Regions from separate parts of the Methylobacterium sp. J-118 genome, predicted to be linked through region 3. Evidence: predicted binding sites of a transcription regulator. Region 3 holds the regulator's gene; each other region holds the start of a gene.
What was found. Region 3 encodes LexA, which represses DNA repair genes until DNA is damaged. Its sites were predicted from a motif close to TGTTCNNNNTGTGTTCNG; they were not measured.
Positions count from the first base shown of each region.

Region 1: AC3IF3_RS07110 (trna delta -isopentenylpyrophosphate transferase) is a predicted target of LexA. The motif match lies at 2,239-2,256, and genes of this name have one in related genera.
Region 2: dinB (DNA polymerase IV) is a predicted target of LexA. The motif match lies at 3,327-3,344, and genes of this name have one in related genera.
Region 4: AC3IF3_RS12475 (LexA family protein) is a predicted target of LexA. The motif match lies at 1,515-1,532, and genes of this name have one in related genera.

Region 1 is NZ_JBYQFA010000001.1:1,467,655-1,473,153, reverse strand. Features, by position in the region: gene AC3IF3_RS07130 (septation protein A) at 1-396, shown strand, start outside; gene AC3IF3_RS07125 (DsbE family thiol:disulfide interchange protein) at 502-1,116, opposite strand; gene ccmD (heme exporter protein CcmD) at 1,113-1,256, opposite strand; gene AC3IF3_RS07115 (heme ABC transporter permease) at 1,267-2,064, opposite strand; gene AC3IF3_RS07110 (trna delta -isopentenylpyrophosphate transferase) at 2,316-2,990, shown strand; gene AC3IF3_RS07105 (hypothetical protein) at 3,019-3,330, shown strand; gene AC3IF3_RS07100 (tRNA1(Val) (adenine(37)-N6)-methyltransferase) at 3,340-4,086, opposite strand; gene AC3IF3_RS07095 (putative signal transducing protein) at 4,083-4,307, opposite strand; gene AC3IF3_RS07090 (polyprenyl synthetase family protein) at 4,479-5,498, shown strand.
Region 2 is NZ_JBYQFA010000001.1:5,261,831-5,267,329, forward strand. Features, by position in the region: gene pabB (aminodeoxychorismate synthase component I) at 1-1,167, opposite strand, end outside; gene rimO (30S ribosomal protein S12 methylthiotransferase RimO) at 1,895-3,250, shown strand; gene dinB (DNA polymerase IV) at 3,368-4,450, shown strand; gene AC3IF3_RS25795 (hypothetical protein) at 4,604-4,861, shown strand; gene AC3IF3_RS25800 (hypothetical protein) at 4,934-5,134, opposite strand; gene pncA (bifunctional nicotinamidase/pyrazinamidase) at 5,234-5,499, opposite strand, start outside.
Region 3 is NZ_JBYQFA010000001.1:5,057,942-5,063,440, forward strand. Features, by position in the region: gene gltX (glutamate--tRNA ligase) at 1-277, opposite strand, end outside; gene AC3IF3_RS24775 (ComEC/Rec2 family competence protein) at 451-2,712, shown strand; gene lexA (transcriptional repressor LexA) at 2,706-3,440, opposite strand; gene AC3IF3_RS24785 (hypothetical protein) at 3,683-4,150, shown strand; gene AC3IF3_RS24790 (hypothetical protein) at 4,218-4,433, opposite strand; gene AC3IF3_RS24795 (NRAMP family divalent metal transporter) at 4,515-5,499, shown strand, end outside.
Region 4 is NZ_JBYQFA010000001.1:2,609,234-2,614,732, reverse strand. Features, by position in the region: gene AC3IF3_RS12480 (cation:proton antiporter) at 1-1,141, opposite strand, end outside; gene AC3IF3_RS12475 (LexA family protein) at 1,554-1,982, shown strand; gene AC3IF3_RS12470 (Y-family DNA polymerase) at 1,979-3,268, shown strand; gene AC3IF3_RS12465 (helix-turn-helix domain-containing protein) at 3,903-4,313, shown strand; gene AC3IF3_RS12460 (putative bifunctional diguanylate cyclase/phosphodiesterase) at 5,062-5,499, opposite strand, start outside.

The sequences.
Region 1 (5,499 bases), 3.6 Mb from region 3:
ATGCCGCTCGTGTCCGGCGCCGTGGTGGTGGTGTTCGGCGGTCTGACCGTGGCGCTGCAGGACAAGACCTTCATCATGGTCAAGCCGACCATCGTGAACGCCCTGTTCGGCGCCGTGCTGCTCGGCGGCCTCGCCTTCGGACGGCCGCTCCTGTCGGTGGTGCTCGATTCGATGTTCAGCCTCACCGAGGAGGGCTGGCGGAAACTCACCCTCCGCTGGGGCCTGTTCTTCTTCGTCCTGGCGGCCTTGAACGAGGTCGTGTGGCGTACCCAGACCGAGGATTTCTGGGTCAACTTCAAAGTGTTCGGCATCATGCCGCTCACCGTGCTGTTCGCCCTCGCGCAGACGCCGCTCCTCACCCGCTACGAGCGCAAGGATCCGCAGCCGGGCGCTTAGAGCTGGTTCCGATCGCGCTTCAATCGCAGCCGGTTCTCAGCCTTCGTTGTGACGCGCTCTCGTGCGCCGAACCGGGGCCCAGTCCGGCGGAGAGCGCTCGAGGCGCTACTGCGCCGCCGCGACCTTGCCGGCGGCCCGGATCCGCGTGAGCACGCTGGCGAAATTCTCGGGCGTGAGGATCCCGACCAGCTTGTCGCGGATCACGCCGTCCGGCCCGATGATGAAGGTCTCGGGCACGCCGTAGACGCCGAAATCGATCGCCGCGCGCCCGCTGGCATCGGCTCCCACCGCGCTGAACGGCACGCCGTGCCGGGCGAGGAAGCGCTGTCCGGCCTCCGGGCTCGGCTCCTTGTAGTCGATGCCCACGAGGCGGATGCCGGGCTCGCGGGCGAGCCGCATCAGCATCGGGTGCTCCACCTGGCAGGGGGCGCACCACGAGGCGAAGACGTTCACCACCGTGATCTGCCCCTTCAGGTCCGCGCTCGACAGGCCCGGTACCGCCGCGCCCGAAGCGGCGAGCCCTGGCACGGCGGGCAGGTCGAAGCGCGGCACCGGCCTGCCGATCATCGCGGAGGGCAGGGCGGCCGGGTCGACCCCGGAGCGCAGGCGCAGGAACAGCACGGCCGCCAGCGCCGCGAAGGCGAGGGCCGGCAGGATCAGCAGCAGGGACCGGCGGACCGGCGGCGGCCGCTCCGCCGTCTCGTCGAGCGGCGCGGTCATCGCCGGTCCTCGCCGAAGCCCTTCAGGGCCCGGACTTGCGCCCGCCGGTCGCGGATCGCGTTCCCGATGAGGGCGACCATCACCAGGGCCGTGAAGGCATAGGCGCCGAGGATGAAGCCGCCGTGAGACCCGAGATCCATCGCGGCGCTCCTAGACCGGTTGTCCGACCGGCAGCCCGGCCGGCTGCGGCGCGATGCGGGGCTGGGTGCGGTCCAGGCGCTCGGCCTCGCGGATCGTCAGCGTCCGCACCCGGCGGCGCATGATCTCGGTGCGCATCGCGTAGAGGTGGAGGGTCGTGCCGCCGAGGGTCGCGGCGGCGATCATGATCAGCAGGGGGTACAGCATCGAGGGATCGATGGTCGAACCGCCCATGCGCAGGATCGAGGCCGGCTGGTGCAGGGTCGACCACCAGTTCACTGAGAATTTGATGATCGGCAGATTCACGGCGCCGACCAGCGTCAGGATCGCCACCGCCCGCGCGGCCCGGTTCGGGTCCTCCAGGGTCCGCCAGAGGGCGATGATCCCGCAATAAATCAGCAGCAGGACCAGCATCGAGGTCAGCCGCGCGTCCCAGACCCAGTAGGTGCCCCACATGGGCTTGCCCCAGAGGGAGCCGGTCACGAGGCAGATCAGCGTGAAGGCCGCGCCGATCGGCGCCGCCGCGCGCTGGGCGACGTCGGCCAGCGGGTGGCGCCAGACCAGGGTTCCGATCGCCGACAGGCTCATGGCCCCGTAGAAGAACACGCCGAGCCACGCCGCCGGGACGTGGATGTACATGATCCGCACGGTCTCGCCCTGCTGGTAGTCCGGCGGGACCACGAAGAAGGTCTGGTACAGGCCCACGGCCAGCACGGCGAGCGACAGGGCCGTGAGCCACGGCACCAGGGCGCCAGACCAGCGCATGAAATGGCCGGGATTCGACAGGCGGGTCCAGAGGGAAGGCGTCATCGCGGCTGCGGTCTCGGACATCGTGACCGCCGGTCTACCCTAGGGTGCGGTGCAGCAACAATGCGGCCTTTCCCGCACCTGTTCACAGTGCCGCGCGGCCGGCGATAGACCGGCGGCGCGGGTACGCCGCGCCGGCCAGCCCTTGCGCGCGTCGGGAGGATTGGGCATATAGACGTGAACAAAAAGAGAACGGAAGACCGTCGCCGCACATAGCTGTGGATGACGCGGCATCCTCTCGCCGGAGCGAGCCCATGCGAACCGCCGACAAGCAGATCGCCGACATCCTCGTCCGCTACGGCGAGCCCTTCGGGGGCAATGTCTGGCGCGTCCAGGGAACGGCCGTGATCTACCACAAGACCCTGGAGCGCATCGCCGCCCAGGCCGGGATCGTGTTCGAGCCGCCGACCGTCATCCGCGCCGAGCGCGACGAGGCGGTGCTCCTGGTGACCGGACGCCTGCCCGGCACCAAGCCCGGCCCCGCGCGCGTCGAATGGTCGATGGGCGAGGCCCTGGTCAACGTGAACTACCGCGTCTCGGGCAAGCAGGCGGCCTACGTCTACGCCATGGCCGAGAAACGCGGGAAAGACCGCGTCATCCTCAAGCTGATCGAGCTCCACGGGCTCGTCTACTCCGAGGAGGAGGCCGACGAGTTCCGCGCCCACCAGATCCCCGTCCGGGCCGTGGACGAGGATTTCGAGGAGACCCCGGCCTTCGATGCGATCACCGAGGCGGAGGGCGATCTGAAGCGCCGCATCGACGAGGCCGGCACGATCAACGCGGTCACCGACCTGATGCTGGACGGAGCCACGCAGGCCGTCCTCGCCACGATGCCCGCCGGCACCCGCGACGAGGTCCGCGACTACGCCAAGGCGCGCCTCGTGGCGCTCGGCTGGCCGAAGCGCTCCGGCCGCCGCAGCGCCGCCTGACCCCCATTCCCAACCGCAGGAGACCGCCATGCATCGCGCGACGCGCCACCGCACCCTGAAGGCCCGCCGGGACGCCCACCGGGGCTGGAGCATCGAGACCCTGTCGTACAGCCCGACGCGGATCGTCCGGCTGGGGACCGAGAAGGTCGCGATCCTGTTCCCCCCGGCGGAGCCGGGCGCCGGCTGGCAGCTCTACCCGCATCCCGACACGTTCCCCGGGCTCAACTTCGAGGGTCTGCCGGCACCCTTGCGGCCGGAATTCCTGGCCTTCCCGGACCTCGCGGAGGTCGAGCGCTTCCTCGGTATAGCTGATGCCGCGCCGACCGCCCTCGCGGCATGAGGATACCGGTCAAGGCTTGGGCCAGGGCGCACCCCGGTGGAGCGCCTCGGCCTCGGGGGTGAACGCCCCGTCCGGCCCGTGCAGCACGAGGGGCGGTAGCAGGCTCAGGCCGGCGCGGCTCCCCTTGGTGGCGGCGATCAACACGCGGATCGCCGGGGCCTCGGCCCGGGCGTGGACGGGTCGGATCGTCAGGGCGCCGTAGCGCCCCCGGAGCGCGTCCAGGCAGGCGGGGAGCGCGTCGGCCCGGTGGATCAGCCCGAGCCGCCCCCCCGGCCGGAGGATCGCCGTGCAGGCGCGGATCCAGGCATCCAGGCTCCCCGCCGGGAAGGTGTGGGCCGCGGCGCGCTCGGGATGCGGCGAGGTGCGATGCGTGCTGGCCTCGAAGAAGGGCGGGTTGGTCAGGACCACGTCGAACCGGTCCGGCAGCAGGCCGGCGGCGCGGCGTTCGGCCGCGGGCAGAAGGACGTCGGCCTCGATGACGTCGGCGTCGATCCCGTTGAGCGCCGCATTCGCCCAGGCCGTCTCGGCGAGGCCGGGGTCGCGCTCGACCAGGGTCGGCCGGAGCCCCGGCGCCAAAGCCGCGCAGCCGAGGCCCACCGCCCCGGTTCCGGCACCGACATCGCAGAGCCGGCAGCCGGCGGCCGGCACCAGCAGCCGGGCGAGCAGCACCGCGTCGGTCCCGGCCCGGTGCGCCCCCCGGGGCGGCTGGTGGAGCCGCAGGATCCCGCCCAGGACGGCGTCCGGCGGTTCCGTCACGGCTGGCGCAACTCGTGGGCGAGGCCGGCATCGCCGAGCAGGCGCCGGGCCTGGGCCTCGTGGTCGCGCGGGACCAGGAGGCGCTGGCCGAACACGCCGATCGAGCCCTCCATCAGGCTCATATGGCTGTCGGCCACGAGGACCGGGATTTCGGCCGCTTCGAGGATCGTGCGGGCGAACCCGATCAGAACGACATCGTTGGCCCGGATCAGCTCGATCATGATGATCCCCCGATGGGCCCTGGGTTTTCAGCCGGCGATTTCGCCGCGCCGGTTCCGCGTCCGCGCCGCCCCATATCCAATGGGAGCCGATGTTGCGGCGCCGCGGGGCCCGTGCGAAGGGATCGCCCGCCGCCCGGGGCGGAACCGGACTGGAGGTTGCGGATCTTGGGTATTGCCCTCTCCATCGAGAATCCGAAGCCCGAGGCGGAGGCGGGGCTGAACGACCTCGTCGCGCTGGTGGCGGACGGCATGGCGCGGGTCAACACCACGATCCTGTCGCGGACCGGCTCGGACGTGGCGATGATCCCCGAGGTCGCCAACCACCTGATCGCCTCCGGCGGCAAGCGCCTGCGTCCGATCCTGACGCTCGCCTGCGCCCGGCTCTGCGGCTACGCGGGGGACGCGGACGGGGACGTGAAGCTCGCCGCCAGCGTCGAGTTCATGCACACCGCGACGCTCCTGCACGACGACGTGGTCGACGAGAGCGACATGCGCCGCGGCCGGGTCGCCGCCCGGATCAAGTGGGGCAACGAGGCCTCGGTGCTGGTCGGCGATTTCCTGCTCGGCCAGGCCTTCCGGATGATGGTCGAGGTCGGCTCCCTGCGGGCGCTCGACATCCTCTCGGCCGCCGCCACGGTGATCGCCGAGGGCGAGGTCATGCAGCTCACCAACGCCAAGAACCTGGAGACCGACGAGGCCGCCTATCTGGCGGTGATCCGCGGCAAGACCGCCGAATTGTTCGCCGCCGCCTGCGAGGTCGGGCCGGTGCTCGCAGCCCGGCCGGAGGCGGACCAGGCGGCCGCCCGCGCCTACGGGATGAATCTCGGCATCGCGTTCCAATTGATCGACGACGTGCTCGATTACGGCGGCACCTCGGCGGAACTCGGCAAGAACGTCGGCGACGACTTTCGCGAGGGCAAGATCACCCTGCCGATCGTGCTCGCCTACCGCCGGGGTAGCGAGGGCGAGCGCGGCTTCTGGCGGCGTACCCTGCAGCAGGGCGAGATCCGGGACGGCGATCTCGAGACCGCCCTCGACCTGCTCCAGCGGCACGGCGCGCTCCAGGAGACCGTGGCCCGCGCCCATGATTACGGCGCCCAGGCCCGGGCGGCCCTCGACGTCTTCCCGGAGGGCCCGGTGAAGGCCGCCCTCGTCGGCGCCGTGGAGTTCTGCGTGGCGCGGGCGCGCTGAG
Region 2 (5,499 bases), 200 kb from region 3:
CTCGATCTCCGTGATGATGTCCATGGCCCGGATCTTCGGGGCGCCGGTGATCGAGCCCCCGGGGAAGGTGCCCTCCAGGAGGTCGAGGGCGTCGAGCCCGTCGCGGAGTTGCCCGGTCACCACCGACACCAGATGGTGGACGTTGGCGTAGGTCTCCAGCCCGCAGAGCGTGGGCACGGCGACGCTGCCCGGCGCGCAGACCCGGGACAGGTCGTTGCGCAGCAGGTCGACGATCATGACGTTCTCGGCCCGCTCCTTGACGGAGGCCTGGAGCGCGGCGGCCGCCGCCCGGTCGGCCTCCGGATCGTCGAGGCGGCGGGCGGTGCCCTTGATCGGGCGCGTCTCCACCTGCCGGCCGTCGAGGCGGATGAAGCGCTCAGGGGAGGAGGAGGCGACGCGCAGCCCCTCCAGCTCGAGATAGGCCCCGAAGGTCGCCGGGTTGGTGGCGCGCAGCCGCCGATAGAAGCCGAACGGATCGAACCCGGCCGGCAGATCGGCGGTGAAGCGCTGGGCGATGTTGGCCTGGTAGATGTCGCCGGCGCGGATGAAATCACGGACCTTTTCGACAGCCAGCTCATAGCCTTGCCGGTCGAAGTTCGAGCGCCACGCGAGCGGTGTGCCCGGCCGGTCCGGTGCCGCATCCGCGGGCTCGGCGCTGCCGAGCCGGTCGGCGAAGCCGGCGAGCCGCGCCGCCGCCCGGGCCTGGCGGGCCTCCGGGTCGCGCTCCGGGAAGCCGGTGGCGACGAGCCGGCTGGTGCCGGCGGCGTGGTCGATCACCAGGGCCGTGTCGTAGAGGTTCAGGGCGATGTCGTCGGTGAGCCCGGCCCGCCGGGCCGGGGCCGCGACGCGCTCCAGGGCCGCGCCGAGATCGTAGGCGAGATAGCCGATCGCCCCGCCCGGGAAGGGGTTTTCGGGGTCGGGCGCGATCCGGTAGGGCGCGAGGCAGGCGCGCAGGGCCGCGAAGGGACCGCCCGGCACCGGGCGCCCGTCGAGGGTCGCGCGCCCGTCGCGGTAGCGGAAGCGGGCGAACGGGTCGGCGGCCACGATCGACTGGCGCCCCAGGGACTCGTGCCGCATGGCGCTGTCGAGGAAGGCGAGCCCGGGCAGGGACCGCAGCCGGGCCGCTGCCGCCACCGGGTCGATGAAGGGGATCTCTCGGGTCCACATGGCCGGGTCCGGGGCCGCTATCCTCTGGCTATGCGTCATCCGCTGCCGTCGCACAGGCGATGCCGCGGGGGAAGCGGCAGTTCCACGCAGGCACCGCCGCTCGGTGCGGGCAGGACGTGTCCGCGGCGCAGGATACACCCTGAGGCGGACACCGACGCTGACGGTCGAGCGCGACCGGCCCGCTCCTCCATGCAGGCCAATGACCTCATATTTTTCCGTCGGATAACAGGCGCGAAGGGCTCCGGGTCTCTCCCTCCCCCCTCTGCGGGGGAGGGTGGCCCCTGCATCGGCAGGGGTCGGGAGAGGGGAACCCGGCTTCAGAATGAGACGGGGGCCTTCAAGACGGGCATAAGCCTCGTTCTGCACTGTCGCTCCCCTCTCCCGACCCCCTTCGGGGGCCACCCTCCCCCGCAGAGGGGGGAGGGAGACGTGGGTGTGTCAGGCGGTTGCGCTTAGCCGCGAGCTTTGTGTGCCTCCGGCAGGATGCGAGACACAGGGCAAACGCTCATGTGATCTCTGAGGAATCATTTAGAACCTTCTGCAAGAGAAAAGGGTTTTTTGATTTATCGTAGCCTCGCGCCCCGGGCCGGCCACCCCTGCGGCGGACGGTCTCGCGCGGGCGGGCTGGAACCGCTATAGGGATGCGACCCCGAATTCTCGTCCCCGCGCTCCGTGTGGCTGCCCCACCGGCCACACGCGGGCGGCGTCCGACCCGTCGAATGCGCCCATGACCGCCACCGCCACGCCCGCCCCCAGCGGATCCGCCCCCAAGGCCTCGGCTCCAAAGATCTCGTTCGTGTCGCTCGGCTGCCCGAAGGCGCTGGTCGATTCCGAGCGGATCCTCACGCATCTGCGTGCGGAGGGCTACGAATTGGCCCGCCGCCACGACGGGGCCGACGTGGTGATCGTCAACACCTGCGGCTTCCTGGATTCGGCCAAGGCGGAATCGCTCGCGGCCATCGGCGAGGCCATGGCGGAGAACGGCCGGGTGATCGTCACCGGCTGCATGGGCGCCCAGCCGGAGGAGATCCGCGAGAAATACCCCGACCTCCTGGCGGTGACCGGGCCCCAGGCCTACGAGTCGGTGGTGGCCGCCGTCCACGAGGCGGTGCCCCCGGCCCACGACCCGTTCCTCGACCTCGTGCCGCCGCAGGGGATCAAGCTCACCCCGCGCCACTACGCCTACCTGAAGATCTCGGAGGGCTGCAGCAACCGCTGCAGCTTCTGCATCATCCCATCGTTGCGCGGGAACCTCGTCAGCCGCCCCGCCGCAGACGTGCTGCGCGAGGCGGAGAAACTCGTCACCGCCGGCGTGAAGGAGCTGCTGGTGGTCTCGCAGGACACCAGCGCCTACGGGGTCGATATCCGCTACGCCGAGAGCCCCTGGCGCGACCGGAGCGTGCGGGCGAAGTTCTACGATCTCACCAAGGAGCTCGGCGAACTCGGGGCCTGGGTGCGGCTGCACTACGTCTACCCGTATCCGCACGTGGACGAGGTCATCCCGCTGATGGCCGAGGGCAAGGTGCTCCCCTACCTCGACATGCCGCTCCAGCACGCGAGCCCCTCGGTGCTCAAGCGCATGCGCCGGCCCGGCAACCAGGAGCGCCAGCTCGACCGGATCCGCAGCTGGCGGCAGGTCTGCCCGGATCTGGCGATCCGCTCGACCTTCATCGTCGGCTTCCCCGGCGAGACCGAGGCCGAGTTCGAGGAGTTGCTGGCCTGGCTCCAGGAGGCCAAGCTCGATCGCGTCGGCTGCTTCGAATACGAGCCGGTGGCGGGCGCCACCGCCAACGCGCTGGGCGACCTGGTCCCGCCGGCGGTGAAGGCCGAGCGCAAGCGCCGGTTCATGGAGACGCAGAACGGGATCGCGCTCCGGCTGCAGCGGGCCAAGGTCGGCAAGCGGCTGGCCATGATCGTCGATGCCGTCGAGGGCGGCGTCGCCCGGGGCCGGTCGAAGGCCGACGCGCCGGAGATCGACGGCACCGTCCACGCCGCCTTCCGGCGCCCGGTCCGGGTCGGCGACATCGTCACCGTGAAGGTCGACCGGGCCGAGGCCTACGATCTCTACGGCAGCGTGGCCTGATTTCTTCGGACTTCACGCGATCCCCTGTGCGCTACGGGACCGGGCCGGTTGACCCGGGCCTCCAGTCCTGTGTGTTTGGAACATAACAGGAACTCAAGCCCGGCACCCGAGGCGGCGATGGATCCGGAGGTCGCGCTCCGAAAGATCATCCACATCGACATGGACGCGTTCTACGCCTCCGTGGAGCAGCGCGACGACCCCGCCCTGCGCGGGAAGCCGCTGGCGGTGGGCGGCTCGCGGGAGCGCGGCGTCGTGGCGGCGGCGAGCTACGAGGCGCGGACGTTCGGCGTGCGCTCGGCCATGCCGTCGGCCACCGCCCGGCGGCTCTGCCCGGACCTGCTGTTCGTGAAGCCGCGCTTCGAGGTCTACCGGGCGGTCTCGGAGGAGATCCGCGACGTCTTCGCCCGGCACACGGCGCTCATCGAGCCGGTGGCGCTGGACGAGGCCTATCTCGACGTCACCGAGAATTTCTTGGGGCTGCCGACCGCCACCGCGGTGGCGAAGGCGATCCGGGCCGAGATCCTGGAGCGCACCGGGCTCGTCGCCTCGGCCGGGGTCTCGTACAACAAGTTCCTGGCCAAGGTCGCCTCCGACCACCGCAAGCCGAACGCCCTGTTCGTGATCACCCCCGCCATGGGACCGGACTTCGTGGCGGATCTGCCGATCGGCCGGTTCCACGGGGTCGGCCCGGTCACCGAGGCCAAGATGAAGCGCCTCGGGATCCACACCGGGGCGGATCTGCGCGCCTGGACGCCGGAGCGCCTGCGCGAGATCTTCGGCTCGTCGGCCGCCTACTATCACGCGGTCGCCCGCGGCATCGATCACAGGCCGGTTCGGGCCCACCGGGTGCGCAAGTCGATCGGGGCGGAGACCACGTTCTCGGAGGACACCGCCGCCTTCGCGGTCCTGGCCGCCCGCCTCGCCCCGCTGTTCGACAAGGTCTGGGCCGGGGCCGACGCCAAGGGCATGCGCGCCCGGACCGTGACCCTGAAGCTCAAATTCTCGGATTTCGCCCAGGTCACCCGGGCGAAGTCGCTCGCCGCGCCGGTCGCCGACCGGGCGAGCCTGGAACGGATCGGCCTCGACCTGCTCGCCGGCCTGTTTCCCCTCCGGCGCAGCGCGCGGCTGGTCGGCGTCTCGCTGTCGGGCTTCGCGCAGGGGGAGATCGAGGGGCCGATGCAACTCGGGTTAGAGCTATAGAGAGGCGATCAATTTTAGGTTACGGGTCCTATGCTGCGACGCAACGCCCATTGTGCGATGCCGCACTTTCGGTTCGGCAGGGCAACACCAGATTGGCGGCACGGCGTGCAGCACCGTACGGACGGGCGCCGCCGAGAGAGAAGGACCCTGTCCATGACGAAGCCCACTGCGCTGGTCGCGACCGCTGCCCTGACGCTGGCCCTGTCGGCCGGCGCCGCCCTCGCGGACGGCAATTCCGCCTTCAGCGCCTCCAACACGGCGCTGCTGATGGGCAACACCGCGAGCCCCGGCCGCCTCTATGTGCCGACTGAGAGCGACGAGGACCGGCTCTTCACCAACTCCATCGCCGCCCCCGCCCCTGCCGCCGCTCCGCATGGGCAGAAGGTGCCGGCCCGCATGCCGGCCCGCTGAACGAACCGCAGGCCCGGGCGCCTGCTCGACGCCCGGGACAACGTGAGGTTTGCATCGTTCGGGCGTTCAGGCTCAGGCGTTCTTGCGCGGCCGGTGGTTCGGATCGATGCCGCCGTCGAGCTTGGTCTCGTTGTCCACGTCGCCCTCGAAGGTCGAATCCGCCTGCAGATCGGCGGGGTCGGCGCCGCTCATGCCCTTCGAGGTGCCGATGCCGGGATTGCCCTTGAGGTCGGCGTCGGTGGGCGTCTCGGTCTTGGGGTGCTTGCCTGACATGCTGGCTCCTGTCGCGTTCCGGAGCGAGGCCAACGCGTCGGGGCCGATGCGGTCGCCCGGGGCCCGTGCGGCGGTTCGCCTCCGGGGCCGTGCGGGCGCTCAGCCGATCTCCGCCGCCGCGATCCGGTGCACCCCCGCCGCCCGCATCCGCGCCCAGGCCTGCGCGAGGGATCCGTCGACGTCGATCCCGCGGACGGCATCGTCCACCACCCAGACGTCGAAACCCGCGTCGCGGGCGTCGAGCGCGCTCCAGGCGACGCAGAAGTCGGTGGCCAGCCCGCACAGGACGAGGCGGGTGATCCCGCGCTCCCGGAGCGCCCCGCCGAGGCCGGTGCGGGTGGTCCGGTCGGCCTCCAGGAAGGCCG
Region 3 (5,499 bases):
CCAGCAGTTCCTCGGCCACCGCCCGGTGGCGCTCGGCCCGGGCGAACTGGAAGATCACGTCCCCGTCCCAATCGAGGCCGAGCCAGGTGAGGCCGTCGAGGATCGCGTCGATCGCGCCCTTGGTGGAGCGCTCCCGGTCGGTATCCTCGATGCGCAGCAGCATCCGGCCGCCCGTGTGGCGGGCATAGAGCCAGTTGAACAAAGCCGTGCGGGCCCCGCCGATATGCAGGTAGCCGGTGGGCGAGGGGGCGAAGCGCGTGACGACGGCTGAGGACATCGGTCCGGTGTGTTCGGGGGCGGGTCGGGAGGGGGCGCGAGGCGCGGCGCGGGGCTCGACACGGCGCCCTAGCACGAAGCGCCGGCTGTAGCACGGGCCGCCGGATGGGTTAAGAATCGGGCCGGGAATCGCTGGGCCGGCGTCGACAGATCGCGCGGATCGGGGCGGCGGCAATGCGGCGGATCGGCGCGAGGCTGGCGGGGGGCGTGCTGACGCGGGCCACCCCGCGCGCGGCGGCGCTCCCGGCGCTGCGCGACTGGGCCGCCGCGGGCCTCGCCCGGGAGGCCGAGCAGCGCCGCCTGTTCCCCTGGCTGGCGGTGGCCTTCGGCGCCGGGATCCTGGTCTATTTCGCGGCGGCGGACGGCGAGCCGGTCCTGGCCGCCCCGCTGATCGGGGCCGCCCTCGCCCTGGCGCCGGTGCCGGTCCTGGGCGCGCGGCCGGCGGCCCTGGCCCTGGCCCTGGCGGCGGCGGCCGCGTTCCTGGGCTTCGCGGCGGCGACCTGGCGGGTCGCGCAGGTGGACGCGCCGATCCTGGCCCGGACCACCATCGGGCCGCTCACCGGCATGGTCGAGGCGCTGGACGAGCGCGAGGTCGGCGCCCGGCTGGTGATCCGGGTGGAGAGTTTTGCCGGGCTCGCGCCGGAGCTGCGGCCGGCCCGGGTGCGGGTCTCGTTCCGCAAGACGCCGATCCCGCGGCCCGGGGAGTCCATCGCGGCGACCGCCCGGTTGCTGCCACCCCCGGAGGCGGCCCGGCCGGGGGGCTACGACTTCGCCCGGGACGCCTATTTCCAGGGCATCGGCGCGGTGGGCTCCCTGGTCGGCGCGGTCACGGTCCGGGCACCCGTGGAGCCGCCGCCCCTGCGCCTGCGCCTCGCCGCCCTGCTGGACGAGGCCCGCAACGCGCTGACCCGCCGGATCGCGGGGGCCGAGGGCGGCCAGGCGGGGGCGGTGGCGGCCGCCCTGGTGACGGGCAAGCGCGGGCTGATCGGCCCGGCCACCAACGATGCGCTGCGCGCCGCCGGCATCTACCACGTGGTCTCGATCTCGGGTCTCCACATGGTGCTGGCCGCCGGCGTCGTCTTCTGGCTGGTCCGGGCCGCCCTCGCCCTGGTCCCCCATTGCGCGCTGTTCTGGCCGATCAAGAAGATCGCAGCCGGCTTCGCCATGGTGGGGGTGAGCGCCTACTGCGCCTTCTCGGGCTGGGACATCGCCGCCGAGCGCTCGCTGATCATGACCCTGATCATGCTGGGCGCGATCCTCGCCGACCGGCCGGCCCTGTCGATGCGCAACCTCGCGCTGGCCGCCCTGATCGCCCTGGCGCGGGAGCCCGAAGGCCTGCTCGGCCCCAGCTTCCAGATGTCGTTCGGGGCGGTGGCCGGGCTGATCGCCTGCGCGCGGCTGATCGACGGGCGCCTCTTCGTCCGGCCCGGGGCGGGGCGGATCGGCCGGCTCGTCGGCACCGGGCTGTCGGCGGTCACCGGCACCCTGGCGACGACCCTGGTGGCGCAGGTCGCCACCGCGCCCTTCGCCACCTACCATTTCCAGACGGTCCAGCCGTTCGGCCTCGTCGGCAACGCACTGACCCTGCCGCTGGTCTCGCTGGTGGTGATGCCGTCCGCGGTCATCGGGATCCTGGCCTATCCCTTCGCCCTCGACCGGCCGGTCTGGTGGCTGATGGGGCAGGCGGTCGGCGGCATGCTGGCGATCTCCGCGTGGATCGCCGGGTTCGAGCGGGCGACCGTGGTGCTGCCGGCCTTCGGCACCGGCGCCCTGGCCGCGATGACGGCGGGCCTGCTGCTGGCGACGCTCCCGGCCTCGCGGCTGCGCTGGCTCGCCGTGCCGCCCCTCCTGCTCGGGCTCGGCCTCGCGGCCCTTCCGGACCGGCAGGACCTCTACGTCGACCGGCAGGGCTGGGGCGCGGCGGTGCGGGGGCCGGACGGCCGCCTGGCCGCCCTCGGCAGCCCCTCCGGCTTCGTGCTGGAACAATGGCTGAAGGCGGATGGCGACGGGCGCCGGCCCGACCGGGCGGCCAGAGCGGGGCCCGGCGGCCGCTGCGACCGGCTCGGCTGTACGACGCTTCTGCCGGACGGACGGGCGGTGGCCCTGATCCGGGACCGGCGCGCCTTCCCCGAGGATTGCGCCCGGGCCGCGGTGGTGATCACGAGTCTCACGGCGCCGCCGACCTGCACGGGGCCGCTGGTGATCGACCGCCGGGTCCTGGCGGCGCACGGCGCCGTCGCCCTGCGCGTCGACGGGGGCGGGTTCACGATGCGCGCGGCCCGCGGCGACGGACGGTCGCTGCCCTGGCGTCCGCGGGCGGCACCGCCGGCCGGCTCCGAGCCGGGGGCGGATCCCCCCGCCGAGGGAACCGGCGGCATGGCCTCATCCGAAGTGCCGCAAGCCCCGGCCGACGCCCCGGCGGAACCGCTTCAGTAGCGGCGCACGAGGCTGACGAGCCGGCCCTGGATCTGGACCCGGTCGGGACCGAGCACGCGGGTCTCATAGGCCGGGTTGGCGGCCTCGAGGGCGATCGAGGAGCCGCGGCGCCGCAGGCGCTTGAGCGTCGCCTCCTCGTCGTCGATCAGCGCCACGATGATGTCGCCGGTATTGGCGGTGTCCTGCTTGCGGATCACCACGAGGTCGCCGTCGAGGATTCCGGCCTCGACCATCGAATCGCCGCGCACCTCCAGGGCGTAGTGCTCGCCCCCGGCCAGGAAGTCCGGGGAGAGGGTGATGGCGTGGCTCTGGTTCTGGATCGCCGAGACCGGCGTACCCGCCGCGATCCGGCCCATCACGGGGATCGAGATGGCCCGGCCGCCGTCGTCGATCATCCGGGTCGCCGCCGGCTGGGACGGCTGGGACGGCTGCCTGGACTTGCCGCCCTCGACCACGCTCGGGGTGAAGCGGCGCGGCTCGGGGGCGGGGGCCGGGGTCGGCGACTGGTGCAGGCTCTCGGGGATGCGGATCACCTCGATGGCGCGCGCCCGGTTCGGGAGGCGGCGCAGGAAACCGCGCTCCTCCAGGGCCGTGATCAGCCGGTGGATGCCCGATTTCGACTTCAGGTCGAGGGCGTCCTTCATCTCGTCGAAGGACGGGGGAACGCCGCATTCCTGCATGCGGCTCTGGATGAACCGCAGAAGGTCCAGCTGCTTGCGCGTGAGCATCGAAGGGGGCCTCGCGGCTTGGCGGACCGCCCCGGGGCGGCCGCTGAAACAAATCGCGAACACGTTAAACGTTCCGCAAGTGTTCCGCAAGCGTAATACGGCCACGCTCGTGTCCCGGCGGCAGAGGCGGGGCACAAACGCATTGACGGCACAAGCGGAGCCGTTTCAATGCACCCGGGCGCCCCGCCGGACAAGACCGGCGGCTCCGGCGGCGGGTCGGTATCGGGCTGGGAATGACGAGGATGCGACAGCTCGCGGCGCCAGGGTCCATCCGTTTCGCCCTGGGCGTCGCCCTCCTGGGCTCGGCACTCGCCGGCTGCACCACCGGCTTCTCGTACATCTCGCGGAACTACGTGGCGCTCACCCCCCAGGTGGTGACGATCGGCTGCAAGGAGCCCTACGAGGTCTACGACAACCGGCAGCTGCGCCGGATGCTGATCGTCTCGAACGCCCTGCGCGAATATGCCGGCTGCAACCTGAGCGAGGTCCGGATCGATCCCGAGCCGGAGGCGACCCGGGTCAAGCGCTTCCGCACCGCCGCCCGCGCCTATCTCGACGAGACCGTGCGGGAGGAGTGCCGGGTCACCGGCGAGACCGTGTTCGATCCGCTGAAGACCGAGTTCGCCTATGCCTGCGACGCGCCGGTCGAGAGGCGGGGCACGGTGGTGCCGCGCCTGCCCGGCCGCAATCCGGGCCCCGCCCAGCGCTGATCCGCCGGGCCGGAGGGGTCCGGCGTCCCTGACCCGCCGGCCGGGACACCGGTGCCGGGGGGATGCGTCAGGCATCCGGCTTCGGGAAGGTGCGCTCGGTGGCGTCGCCGGCCGCCGCCAGCAGGGCGCGCGCGAAGGCCCGGGCCTCGGCCCGGTCCAGCACGATCGCGGCGGTGACCGGCCCGCCCCCGAGATCCGACAGGGCGAGTTCCAGCCGCACCCCCTCGGGCACGGCGCTCGCCTGCAGGCTCCAGCCCGGCCCCCGTTCCGCGCTCTCCGCCATCGCTCAACCCTCCCGGTGCGCCCCGGGAAAACGCCGCAGGCTCCCGCCGGAACTGCCCCGGCCCGGGACTGTTCCCGAGCCGTGCCAAGCGCTTCCCTGCCCCGCCTCGCGGCGTTCCTCAAGACTGCGGGCCCCGGACTCGTGGTGATGCTCGCCGACACCGATGTCGGAAGCCTCATCACGGCGGCCCAGAGCGGCGCCCGTTGGGGCTACTCGCTGCTGCTCCTGCAGATCCTGCTGGTGCCGATCCTCTACGTCGTCCAGGAGCTGACGGTGCGGCTCGGGACCGCCACCGGCCGCGGCCACGGCGAGCTGATCCGGGCGCATTACGGGCCGGTCTGGGCCTGGATTTCCTTTGGCGGCCTCGTGGTCGCCGGGATCGGCGCCATCGTCACGGAATTCTCCGGCATCGCCGGCATCGGCGACCTGTTCGGGGTGCCGCGGCTCGTGAGCCTCGGCCTGCCGGCCGCCCTGCTGCTCGGCCTCGTGTTCACCGGGAGCTACCGGCGGGTCGAGAGGGTGGCGATCGCGGTCGGCCTGTTCGAGCTGGTCTTCATCGGGCTCGCCGTGGCGGCGCGGCCGGATCCGGGGGCGATCGTGGCATCCTTCGCCCACATGCCGCTCGGCGACGGCCAGTACCGAGTCCTGATCGCCGCCAATATCGGCGCGGTGATCATGCCGTGGATGATCTTCTACCAGCAATCGGCGATCGTCGACAAAGGCCTCGGCTGGGACCACGCCAGGCGCTCGCGGCTCGACACGCTCCTGGGCGCGGTGATCTCGCAATGCGTGATGGGCGCGATCCTGATCGCGGCGGCCGCCACGATCGGCAAGGCCGGGCAGGGCACGAAGGACGGTCTGCAGACCGTGGGCGACCTCGCGGGGGCCTTCACGCCGGCCCTCGGGCCGTGGCTCGGTCAGGTGGTGTTCGGGGTCGGGATCATCGCGGCGGCCTTCGTGGCGCTGAACGTCGTGGCCCTGGCCCTCGCCTGGGGTTTTGGCGATGTGACGGGCAAGCCGCATTCCCTGGAGCAATCGCCCCGGGAGGCGCCGGCCTTCTACGGCG
Region 4 (5,499 bases), 2.4 Mb from region 3:
CGGTCGCCACGATGACTGCGAACACGGTGGGCTGGATGAGGTCGCCGCCGGCATATCCCACCGCGCTTAGGCGGGGACCGGCCAGCCCGGCGACGGCGGCCGCGACGATGCCGCGAGGTCCGATCCAGCCGACGAACAGGCGCTCCCGCCGGGTGAGGTCGCTGCGCAGCGTGGCCAACCAGATTGCCGCCGGGCGAACCACGAACAGGATCGCGGCCGTCAGACCGAGGATGGGCGCCGACAGCTTGCCGAGGACCGCGAGGTCTAGGTCGGCGGTCAGCACGACAAAGAGGCAGGACACCAGGAGGACGACGAGGCTTTCCTTGAACCGACGAAGCTCCGCGAGACCCGGCACGTGCCGGTTCGCTAGCGCGATGCCGAACACGGTCGAACCGATAAGCCCGGCCTCGTTCATCAGAAGGTTCGGCACGACGTAGGCGATCAGCGCGAGCGCGAGCAGCGCCGGCGTCCTCAACGTCTCGGGGATGAGGTCGCGCCGGAACGCCCAGGCGATGAGGAACGCCGAGCCGACGCCGAGGGCGCCCGCCACCAGCACGCCCTCCGCGAGGTGAAGCATGAGCGCGGTGGCCGCATCCTCCCCGGACCCATGGGGCACCCCAACCAGGATCTCGATGACGACCGCGGTCAGGATGGCCCCGACGGGGTCGTTGACGATGGCCTCCCATTTCAGGAAGGCGGCCGAGCGTCGCTCCAGGCGGGCGTGGCGCAGGAGCGGCAGGATCACGGTCGGCCCCGTGACGACCAGGATGGCGCCGAAAACCGAGGCCGGTCCCCATAGCATGCCCCCGATCACGTGGGCGGCGAGCGTGCCCAGGACGAAGTTGATGGGCAGGGCGAAGGCGGTGAGCCGTAGCACCCCCTCGCCGGAAGCCCGCAACTCGCGGAAGTCGAGCGCGAGGCCGCCCTCGAACACCACGATGGCGACCGCCAAGCCGATTAGGGGCCGGAGGTTCGGTCCGAAGTCATGCGTCGGATGCAGCAGGCCGAGTACGGGCCCGACCATGAAGCCGAGCGCGAGCAGGAGGACGATGGCAGGAATGCGCAGCCGGGATGCGAGAACCTGGGCTGCGATGCCGCCGCCGACGACGCAAAGGACCGCCGTCGCCACACCGTTTTCCATGCAGGACGCTCCGGACCAGCGTCCGGACCTACCCCCTGGCAGCCGAACCGGGACCAAATGATGGGTGGGGATGGTCGCGCCGCTCCACCTCTGACAGGCGGGGCCTCACCTTACGCTCCGAGGCCAATCGAGGGGCCGAGCGACAGTTCCCGCTCACGCAGTGAGGCCGTGGTCGCATCCCCCCGGGTACGCGTCGACGGTGTCTGCGGGCGTCGCCAGTGACAGGAAGCCCCCCTTGATCAGCACCGGGTTTGAGCAGCGAGGCCCGATGGTGACTTGTGGCATCAACGTCAATGCCTTTTGCGCGTTATCCACACGCGTCCACAGCCTCGCTACGTCGTGGGCCTAACCGCTTGGCGGAACCGCCCCACCGTGTTCCACTTTTGTTCTGATGGATTCGTGGAGCGGGCGCATGCTGGTGCTGGACATCGTCGTCGGGTTGCCGACCCCCATCCCCATGCTTGCCCGTGCCGTCCGGGCGGGCTTCCCCAGCCCGGCCGAGGACTTCGTCGAGGAGGAGATCGACCTGCAGCGGCTGCTGATCGCGAACCGGCCGGCAACCTTCCTGGTGCGGGTGGCGGGCGACAGCATGCTGCTGGCCCGCCTGCACGACGGCGACCTCGCGGTGGTCGACCGGTCGCTGACCCCGCGCAACGGCGACGTGGTGGTCGTCGACATCGACGGCGAGCGCTCGTTCAAGGTCTGGCGGCGCCAGGGCCCGCGGGTGATCCTGTCCTTCGCCAACCCGCGCTTCCCCGAGTTCCGCCTCGCCCCGGACGCGGTGGTCGAGGTCTGGGGCGTGGTCTCCGGGTCGATCAACCCGAGGCGCCGCGCGGAATGAGCGCCCGGGCCTACGCCCTCTCGGACGGCAACTCCTTCTACTGTTCGTGCGAGCGGGTGTTCGACGCCCGGCTGGCCCGGGTGCCCGTGATCGTTCTGTCCAACAACGACGGCTGCGCCATCGCCCGGACACCCGAGGCGAAGGCGCTGGGCATCCGCATGGGCGAACCCTTCTTCCAGATCCGCGACATGTGCCGGTCGCAGGGGGTGAGGGTCTACTCCTCGAACTACGCCCTCTACGGCGACATGTCGGCCCGGGTGAACACGGTCTACCGGAGCTTCTCTCCCCGCATCGAGATCTACTCCATCGACGAGAGCTTTTTGGACCTCTCGGACGTGCGCGAGGCCGACCGCGTGACCCTGTGCCGGGACATGCGCGAGACGGTGCGGGCCTGGACGGGCATCCCCACTTGCGTCGGCATCGGTGCCACCAAGACGCTGGCCAAGCTCGCCAACCACGTCGCCAAGAAGGTGCCCGAACTCGGCGGGGTTTGCGACCTCACCGACCCGGTCCAGTACGACCATTGGATGGCCCGCATCCCGCCCGAGGACATCTGGGGCGTCGGGCCTGCCAACGCCCGCAAGCTGGAGGCCCTGGGCTGCGAAAGCGTCGCCGACGTGCGCGACCTCGACACCCGGGCGGCGCGCAAAGCCATGACGGTGGTGGGCGAGCGGCTGGTGCAGGAACTGCGAGGCATGGCCTGCCTCGACCTGGAGGAAGTCGCCCCGACCCGGAAGGGATGCGCGGTGACCCGGAGTTTCTCCGACCGCGTTGAGGACCTCGGCACCATGGAGCAGGTGGTCGCCGCACACGCCGCCAGGCTGGGCGAAAAGCTGCGGGCGGGGGGACTTGGCACCAACCACGTGACGGTGTTCTTCCATACCTCGGAGCACGACCGAGACCGACCGCAGCGGTCGGTCTCGTCGGTGGTGACCCTGCCGGAGGCGTCGAACGACACCCTCGTCCTGGTGAAGGCGTGCCTCCACGGCGTCCGGAAGACTTGGAGGAATGGGTACCGCTATTCCAAGGCCGGAGTCGTCACCACCGACCTCGTGCCCCTTGCTGCCTCGCAACAGGCCTTCCCGGGGTTGGGGCAACTTGACCGGGAACACGGGGCGGCGCTGATGAGCGCCCTCGATGCCTGCAATCGCCGCTTCGGGCGGGGCGCGGTCGTCCCGGGCAGCGCCGGGTTCGCCTCCAAACGAGAATGGTCAACCAAGTTTGACATGCGCTCGCCCCGGTACACGACCCGGGTTAAGGAGTTGCCGATCATCGCGGCGGCATAGGCTGTGAATCGGCTTTGAGGCATGACCCCGGCAAAAACTTAGCTAATTATTTCTCCAAAATGCAAAAATAGAGATAGAGATGGGGTCACTATCGGCGCCGACCGTGACCCCACCTCGAAGTAAAATTCAGCACCTATCTCAACGCATTGAACTCAATTCCGGGAGGGGTGAGGCTTCGACGCCTATTGAAATTTAAAAACTGACTTCGAATCTTCACTGTCTGCCGGAAGGCCTTGTGTAGAAGGCTCCGCATTGCAAGTCGCAAATTAAGGTTCTGTCGCGTTGGTTGGGTGCAGTCTTGTGTCCGGCCTGTCGATGCAGTCGTGCATGTTGACTGCTGGCCCTGATGGTATCCGCGTGATGGGTCCCACTCTGCCTTGCGGGCTATGACGCCCTGGACATTCGGCGGGGTGTCCTGGCTCCCGGTATGATCGGTTCACCATGTCGTCTCTGGCCGGCGCGGGCCGATGATGCAGACTGCGTGGCTGTCGAATTTTCAGTCCCTGCGACCCAGCCAGACGATTGACGCACGCCTGAATTGCATGTCTTTCCGAAACTCAATCGTGCGTTATGGAGTTGGGGCGATCGACGCCGCGGCCAACCCTGGTCGTACTTTTCCGAAAGTCGACTTCGAATGACCGCCCTCGTGATTTTTAACAAATGTCCGAAAATGGCAACCGATGCTGATCGCACGATCGGCAGCCGCATCGCAGCGCTCCGGGCGGCACAGGGCTTAAGCCAAACGGCACTTGGGAACGCCCTCGGCGTCAGCTTCCAGCAAGTGCAGAAGTACGAAAAGGGTCGCAACCGCGTCGGTGCCGGGCGGCTTCAGGCGATCGCCGATGTTTTGAAGGTTCCGGTCGAGACCTTCTTCGCCGGTCGGCCAGGATCGGCCGGGGCTGAAGCCGCGACGTTCTTAGACGATGCGAAGGTCATGGAACTTGTGATGGCGTTCACGGGAATCCCGGACGACGCAACCCGCGACAGCGTCCTGTCGATCGTGAAGGCAGCTGTGCGCCTGCGACCGGAATCCGACGCGGCCTGACCACTTTTCGCGATGTAACGCTCAGACCGCCCCCTGAGACCTGGCCGGGCTCGGCAGGAGAGTCCAAGGGATCGAACACGATCGGATCCCCCCGGCCTGGAGGCGGGCCACCGGCCGGTCAATGCCCATTTGGGCGCCGGCATAGTCCCACGCAGGGCGGCACACACCTGATGAACGCCGAACGGCCGGGGTGTTGGCTGGCCGAGACGATGCACGTCGCGCGTGGCCAAGACTTGAAGGATGCCGGCGCACGGGCGCCAGGCTGGTTCGGGCTACGTCTCTCAGGCGTTCGTCCTTGAGCGCCGGATCAAGTGTCAAGGCCCGGCAGGTCGCCTCGGTGGCGGCGATCGGGCCAGAGCGTGGCGCGGGCCATCGGCGCGATCGCCACCCGCGCGTCTATCATGTGCCGTGTTACCGTGTCCGGGAGGCGTAGACGCGCGACGACGGCCTAGAGCCCGACGCGGTCGCCCAACCCTGCGCCGGCCGGTAGAGGGCCGAGGCCTTCCCGCGCCGATGAGGCAAGGTCCCGGCGGCCGAAGCGTCCCGGGCCGTAGCCGCAACGCTGCTCACGAACCATGGCGACCCGTAATGTCGGTAATCCGCCGCGGGTGGCAGCACCAGCTGGTTCAGCGATTTCTCAGCCTCGGCAGGGCGTCTCCGATCGTGCGCTTAATCGGTGCCCCGGTTGGAGGGGCGTCGCAGACGAGATCCACGCGCCGCCGACGCTAGGGACAGAAATCGACTCCAATCACCGCGGGCCATCACACAGAATTGGAGACGCAGCCAAATAAAGAGCGGCCTCATGAGCAGGCAGAGGCTGGCTGATCAGAAATCCCTGGATCTGCGCGCAGCCTTCCCGCCGAACCAGGCTGAGCTGCTCAGCAGTCTCGACGCCCTCGGCAACGATGCCCATACCCAACCGCTCGCCTATGCCGACCACAGCCCGCACGATCGCGGCCGAGTCCGCGCGGGCGATGTCGTTAACGAACGTGCGGTCGAGCTTAATTTCGTCAAATGGGAAGATCCGCAGGTAGCCTAGCGACGAATAGCCGGTGCCAAAATCGTCGAGCGCGATCCTCACACCACGTGCGCGTAACGCGTGCAGGCTAGCGAGCACCGAGTCCGCGTCATGCACAAGAACACTTTCCGTCACCTCCAGTTTGAGCCGGGTAGGCGACAGCCCACT